2 linked regions of the Sphaerotilus microaerophilus genome follow. The protein of the gene in region 1 interacts with the protein of each later gene in a pairwise test. Links are inferred from orthologs where the notes say so. Each region holds a gene or a part of one and is shown on either strand. Other genes may lie near its edges. The genes, in order: NGK70_RS23625 and dsbD.

Evidence for each region.
Region 2: the proteins of NGK70_RS23625 (region 1) and dsbD interact in binary tests that used the Escherichia coli proteins (3 or more experiments, as listed by UniProt). The link is inferred for Sphaerotilus microaerophilus from one-to-one orthologs.

Annotation. Positions count from the first base shown.
Region 1 is NZ_AP025730.1:5,472,222-5,475,522, forward strand. The notes cover bases 285-3,283. They hold NGK70_RS23625 (DsbE family thiol:disulfide interchange protein), read right to left. Parts: upstream 2,089-3,283; coding sequence 1,480-2,088; downstream 285-1,479. Other genes in these bases: NGK70_RS23615 (tetratricopeptide repeat protein), read right to left, coding at 285-1,004; NGK70_RS23620 (cytochrome c-type biogenesis protein), read right to left, coding at 1,001-1,483; NGK70_RS23630 (heme lyase CcmF/NrfE family subunit), read right to left, coding at 2,085-3,283. Outside these bases: ferredoxin-type protein NapF, read right to left, coding at 1-143; more of NGK70_RS23615, read right to left, coding at 171-284; more of NGK70_RS23630, read right to left, coding at 3,284-3,301. UniProt on the Escherichia coli protein: Involved in disulfide bond formation. Catalyzes a late, reductive step in the assembly of periplasmic c-type cytochromes, probably the reduction of disulfide bonds of the apocytochrome c to allow covalent linkage with the heme.
Region 2 is NZ_AP025730.1:4,017,337-4,020,624, forward strand. Bases 58-3,043 are described here. They hold dsbD (protein-disulfide reductase DsbD), read right to left. Parts: upstream 2,590-3,043; coding sequence 526-2,589; downstream 58-525. Other genes in these bases: NGK70_RS17110 (hypothetical protein), read right to left, coding at 92-394; NGK70_RS17120 (FAD:protein FMN transferase), read right to left, coding at 2,595-3,043. Also shown: more of NGK70_RS17120, read right to left, coding at 3,044-3,288. UniProt on the Escherichia coli protein: Required to facilitate the formation of correct disulfide bonds in some periplasmic proteins and for the assembly of the periplasmic c-type cytochromes.

The sequences.
Region 1 (3,301 bases):
CAGTCGCCACAGCGGCTGCAGCGTTCGGTGAAGGCCGCATCGGGCCGCAGCGCCCAGGGCGGGCGCGGCTGGGGCACCCGGGCCGCGGCCAGCTCGGCCGGCCGGGCCGCAGCGCGCAGGAAGAAGCGTCGGCGTGGGTCCATGCCACCCAGTCTGTGCGCCCGCGCGCCTCAGCGCCCGCTGGCCGCGGTGGCGGGTTCGGCGGGCGCGGCGGCGCGGCGCGGGTCCACGCCCTGCGCCAGCTTGGCCAGTGCCTCGTCCAGCGTGGCGCGGTCCTCGGAGCCCGGATCGGACTGGTCACGCAGCGCGGTGAAGGCAGCCCGCGCCGCCGCAAAGTCATGCCGGTCCAGCGCAGCCAGGCCGGACAGCATCAGCACGCCCGGGTGCTGCGGCGCCAGCGCCTGCGCGCGGCGCAGCAGCTGCAGGCTGCGCGCATCGAAGTGATCGTCGGCCGCCAGCATGCGCACCTCGATCCAGTCGACCAGCCGGTTGGGGTCACGCTGCCAGGGCTGGCCGGCGGCGATCAGCCCGGCCGGCCCAGCGACCGAGGCGGCCGCCACCGCTGCGGCCGGCGCCCCCGTGTCGGGTGCGGCCCGGTCGGCCTGCTCGTAGGCCTCGGCCGACTCGGCGGCCCGGCCCATCACCTTGTAGGAATGCGCCAGCATCAGCCAGCCCTTGACGTCGCCGGGGTCGCGCTGGAGGCGCTCGGCGAGGCGCTCGACCATGCTCTCGACCTGGGCCACCGAGCCGGTCTCGCGCTCGGCTGGGTTGAGCGCGCGCGGCTGGCCGAGCGCGGCATAGAGCGCCAGCGCCAGCAGCGGCAGCCCCACCGCGAAGGCAAAGGCCTGGCCGCGCGGTGCGCCGCCCCCCGCCTCCGCGCCCCCGCCAGCGGCCGGGGTGGCCCGTGCGGCGCGGGCCAGGCTGAAGGTGAACAGGGCCACCAGCACCAGGGCGGTGGCGGCGAAGGGCCAGAACCAGCCCTGCAGGAAAGCGCTGCTGCTCATGATGTCGACCTCGAAGGGCTGTCCTCACCGCCCCGCGTGCGGCGGGTCTGGCGCCAGACCACCACCGCGCCGATGGCCAGCAGCAGCGCCGGCCCGAGCCAGAGCAGCCCGGTGCGAGCGTTGACGGGCGGGCGGTAGGTGACGAAGTCGCCGTAGCGCTGTACCAGAAAGTCGAGGATCTGCGCATTGCTGTCACCGGCGGCCATGCGCGCCTGGATCTCGCGCTTGAGGTCCATCGCCAGCGGCGCGTGCGAGTCGGCCAGCGACTCGTTCTGGCAGACCAGGCAACGCAGCTCGCTGGTCAGCGCCATGAAGCGGTCGGCGTCCACTTCGCCTGCCACCGCTGCGGCCGAGGCTGAAACCGAAGCAGAAACCGAAGTAGAACCGGACGCCGGCATCGGCGCAGGCACCACCGCCCAGCCCGCGTTGGACAGCAGCAGGGCGGCGATGGCCACCAGCCGGGACAGGGACGGCCTCATGCGCCCTCCTTCGCCGCCGGCTTGCCGTCCAGCAGCGGCAGGATGCGATCGCGGATGACTTCGGGCGTCAGCGCGCCGATGTGCTTGTGCACGATCACGCCACGCGCGTCGATCACGAAGGTCTCGGGCGCGCCGTAGACCCCCAGCTCGATGGCCAGCCGGCCATCGGCATCGACCAGCGAGGTGCTGAACGGGTTGCCATGCCGGGCCAGCCAGGCCTGGGCGTCGCCGGCCTTGTCCTTGTAGTTCAGGCCGATGAGCTGGTCGCTGCGGCCCTGGGCACGCAGCTGCGCGGCCAGCGCCAGCAGGGCCGGGTGCTCCTCCACGCAGGTGGCACACCAGGAGGCCCAGAGGTTGATCAGGCGCGGCTTGCCGGTCCACTGCGGCGCGCCGATGGGCGTGGGGTCGTTCAGCTGCGGCAGCGCCAGCGCGGGCCAGGGCTTGCCGATCAGCACCGAGGGCAGCTCGCGCGGGTCGCGCCCCATGCCCGCGGCCAGCAGGCCCAGCAGGGCCACCACCGCCGCCAGCGCGGCCCACAGGCCCCAGCGCGGGCGGCCCTTGGGCGATGCCCCCGCCACAGGAGAGGAACCACTCACTTCGCTCATGCCGAAGGCTCCGGAACGGGTTGGAAGGCCGCGGCCGGGGCACCGCCCGCCGTAACGTCAACGGCAACGTCTGCCGCGGCATCGGCCGGTTGGCGCACACGCCGGTAGCGCCGCGCCGCAGCGGCCCAGAAGCTGCCGATGGCCATCAGCAGCACGCCGCCCCAGACCCAGCGCATGAAGGGCTTGTACTGCACCCGCACGCTCCATGCGCCCTGCTCACCCGGGCCGATCGCCTCGCCCAGCGCGACGTAGAGGTCGCGCGTCAGGCCCGGCGAGATGGCCGATTCGGTCATCGGCATGCCCGAGCCGACGTAGGCGCGCTTCTCGCTCAGCAGCGCGAGCGGGGCCGCGCCGGGGCAGGCCAGGCTGAATTCGCCGGCCTTCGACTCGTAGTTGGGGCCCTGGCGTGCGGCCATGCGCTCGAAGCGCAGCGTGCAGCCCGCCAACGGGTGGCTGTCGCCCGGCGCCATGCGCACGTCGCGCTCGACGCCGTAGCCCTTGACCATCGCCACGCCGACCACGAAGACCGCCACCCCCAGGTGCGCCGCGACCATGCCGGCCGGGCCGGCGCCGAAGTCCGCCCAGCGGCCGTTGCGCAGCCTTTGCCCGGCCCAGTGCAGCGTCGACACCGCCACGCCCAGCGCCAGCAGCAGCGCGGCCAGCACCAGCGGGTGCACCACGCCGTAGACCGCCGACAGTGCCCAGGGCAGCGCCACCGCCCCGAGGCCGAGGGCCAGCAGCGTGGGCACAAGCCGGCGCAGCAGGCCCGGGCCGTCGCTGCTCCAGCGCAGCCAGGCGGCCACCAGCAGCAGCGCGGCCATCGGCAGCAGCAGCGGCGCCATCACCGCGTCGAAGTAGGGCGGGCCCACCGAGATCTTGCCCAGGTTGAGCGCGTCCATCGCCAACGGGTAGAGCGTGCCCAGCAGCACGCTGGCGCAGGCCACCACCAGCAGCAGGTTGTTGACCGCCAGCGCGGTGTCGCGCGACAGCAGCGCGGCCGGCGCCTGAGCCGGTTCACGGTCGATCAGGCGCTCGCTGCGCTGGGCGTACAGCGCCAGGCTGCCCAGCAGAGTGACGGCGATCATCGCCAGCATGAAGCTGCCACGCCGCGGATCCGACGCGAAGGCGTGCACCGAGGTCAGCACGCCCGAGCGCACCAGGAAGGTCCCCAGCAGCGAAAGCACGAAGGCGCCGATCGCCAGCCAGGCGCTCC
Region 2 (3,288 bases), 1.5 Mb from region 1 along the record:
TGCCGCACCGCGGACCGCCCGCCAGGGCAGGCCGACACGATGGCCACCCAGCCTGACACGGGGCTGGCGTCGCCGGCACCGCAGCGGCCGGTCAGGACCAGGCCATCACGGGTACCCAGGACTGCAAATGGCGGCCGTGAAAGCGCCGTGAGTTGACCCCATCGGCCAGCCGGTAGGCCAGCAGGCGGTCCGGCACGTGCTGCACATGGGCATAAGTTTCGCCCGCGCCGCCCGGAATGGGCACCAAGGCCACTTCCAGATCGGCCCAGACACCACGCAGGCGCACGCCGCAGCAGCCCAGGACAGAGGCCACGTCCTGAGCCGTGGTCTCGGCCGTGAAACCGAAGATGACCAGGGAGACATTGGCTGCGGGGGCATGCAGGTCGACGGACATGGTGGCTTTCGCTGGCACAACAATCGGGCCAGGCCCGAGTGCACGAGGGAACCGCCCTCGCCCCTGTCCTATCGACTGAAAACCCTCGTCCCTGAGGGGTCAGTATTTGCGCCAGGTCAACTCACAGGTTCTCAGTTCAGCGCGCGGATGCCTGCCGCGTCCAGGCTGCCCAGGAACTGGGCGACGTTCTGGAAGCCGATCACGCGCCGGTCGGCCAGCTCCTGCCCCGCCGGATCGAAGAACAGGATGGCTGGCGGCCCGAACAGGCCGAAGCGCTTGAGCAGGGCCTTGTCGTCGGCGTTGTTGGCCGTGACGTCCACCTGCAGCAGCAGCACGTTGGCCAGCCGCGAGCGCACCTGCGGGTCGCTGAAGGTGAACTGCTCGAACTCCTTGCAGGACACACACCAGTCGGCATAAAAGTCGAACATCACCGGCCGGCCGGCGCTGCGCACCGCGGCCTCCAGCTCGGCCAGGGTCTTGACGCGCTGAAACGCCAGCGCATGGCCCGCAGCGGCCGGCAAAGCCGCCCCTGGCGCGGCCGCCGCCACGCCGCCGCGCAGGTGCGCCAGCGGCTGCAGCAGGTCCCGCCCGCCCGACAGCAGGCCGACGATCTGCGCCGCGCCTGCCAGCGCCAGCGCCACACCCAGGGCCTTCGCGATGCGGCGCAGGCCCGCTGCGTCGTCAGGCAGGCGGTCGAAGGCGCGCAGCTGCACCGCGCAGCCCAGCGCCAGCACACCCCAGGCCGCCATCGCCACCCAGGCCGGCAGCACTGGCGCGACCATCCACAGCGCCACCGCCAGCAGCAGCACGCCGAAGAAGCGCTTGACGCCTTCCATCCAGGCCCCGGCGCGCGGCAGCAGCGAGCCGGCCGAGAGCCCCAGCAGCAGCAGCGGCACGCTCATGCCGCAGGCCAGCGCGAACAGCGCTGCGCCGCCGAGCAGCACGTCGCGCGTCTGGCTGATGTAGACCAGCGCCCCGGCCAGCGGCGCCGCCACGCAGGGCCCGACGATCAGCGCCGACAGCCCGCCCATCAGGAACACGCCCGCGTAGCTGCCGCCCTGCAGTCGCCCCGAGGTCGCGGTGAGGCGGTTCTGCAGCGCCGAAGGCAGCTGCAACTCGTAGAAGCCGAACATCGACAGCGAGAAACCGACCAGCAGCAGCGCAAAGGCGCCGAGCACCCAGGGGTTCTGCAGCGCCGCGGCCAGGCCCTCGCCCGCCAGCCCGGCGGCCACGCCCATCGCGGTGTAGACCAGCGCCATGCCCAGCGAATAGGCCAGCGACAGCACAAAACCCTTCGGCCGCGACACCGGCGCGCCCTGGCCGACGATGATCGACGACAGGATCGGCAGCATCGGCAGCACGCAGGGCGTGAAGGACAGCAGCAGGCCCGCCAGCAGGAAGACCCCCACCACCGTCCACAGGTTGCCCGAGCGCAGGGCGCCCTCGACACCGCCCGCGCCCGCGCCAGCGCCAGCTCCTGCCGAGGCCGGCGGCGCCTTGGCCGCCGGTGCCGGTGCAGCGGCCCCCGCCGAGGACGCCGCGGCGCCTGATCCAGCAGAGGCGGCCGAGGCGGCCAAGGCACCACCACCCGGCGCGCCCAGCGCCAGCGCCGGGCCCGCCGCCGGCTGCCAGGCCGCGCCGGCCTCGTCGGCCATCAGCGTGACCTGGCGCAGCGCGCCATCGGCCACCTGCACCTTCAGCACCTGCGGGCGCGGCGGGTAGCACAGGCCCTTGTCGGCGCAGCCCTGGCTGGTCACGGTGAGCTTGAACTCGGCCGGCGCGGCCCGCACGGGCAGCGGGATGCGCAGGCCGTCGCGGAAGGTCTCGACCTCCTTCTGGAAGGTCTCGTCGAACTTCACCTTGCCCTTCGGATAGGCCGCCTCGCCCAGCTGCACGCCCGCGGGCGCCGCCTCGATGGCGAAGCGCTCGCGGTACATGTAGTAGCCCGGTGCAATCTCGTAGCTCAGCTCGATCGTCGCCGCATCGGCCACGCGGGCGGAGAGCTTGAAGGCCTGGTCGGGCTCCAGGAAGTCGTCCGCGGCGCGGGCCATCGCACCTGCCAGCAGCGCCCACAGCAGGACGAACAGCATCGCGAGCGGACGCAGCAACCGGCACACCCCGGGCTGGCCGGCGGCCAGCGGGCGGGGAGAAGGAGAAGGAGAAGAAGCCAAGGCGAAAGCAGACAGGACTGACATGGTGCTCATTGTGAAGGATCGACAACGCCGACCAGGGGGTCGACCCGGGTGACGCCGCCATGCGCGTCGACAGCCAGCCAGGACACACCCTGCTCGCGCAGGAAGGCCGGGGCGTCGGCCTCCTTCAGCATCGCGATGGTGGTCAGCGCCCCGGCCGCCAGGCAGGCCGGCGCCAGCACGCTGATGGCCTGCCAGTGCGACACCGGCCAGCCATGCCGGGGGTGCAGCAGGTGGCAGTAACGCCGGCCGTCAACGACCATGCTGCGCTCGTAGTCCCCGCTGGTGGCCAGCGCGCCCTGACTGACCGGCAGGCTGGCGATCACCCCGCCGGGCTCGCGCGGGTGGGCGATGGCGATGCGCCAGGGCGAGCCGTCCGGCCGGGGGCCGAGCACGCGCAGGTCGCCGCCCAGGTTGACAATGCCGCTGCGCGCGCCCAGGGCCAGCAGCAGGCCGGCCGCGCGGTCGGCGGCGTACTCCTTGCCAAAGCCGCCGAAGTCCAGCTGCATGCCCGGCCGAGGCAGCGCGATCGCTTCGCGCGACCAGGCCACCTCGCCCCAGCCGATCAGCGGCAGCAGGGCGTCCAGCTCCGCCTGCGAGGGCAGACGCTGGCTGCGGAAGTCCCAGGCCCGGCGCAGCACGCCGCTGGTGACGTCGAACAACCCGTCGCTGGCACGCCAGAGCTGGTCGGAAAAGCCAAGC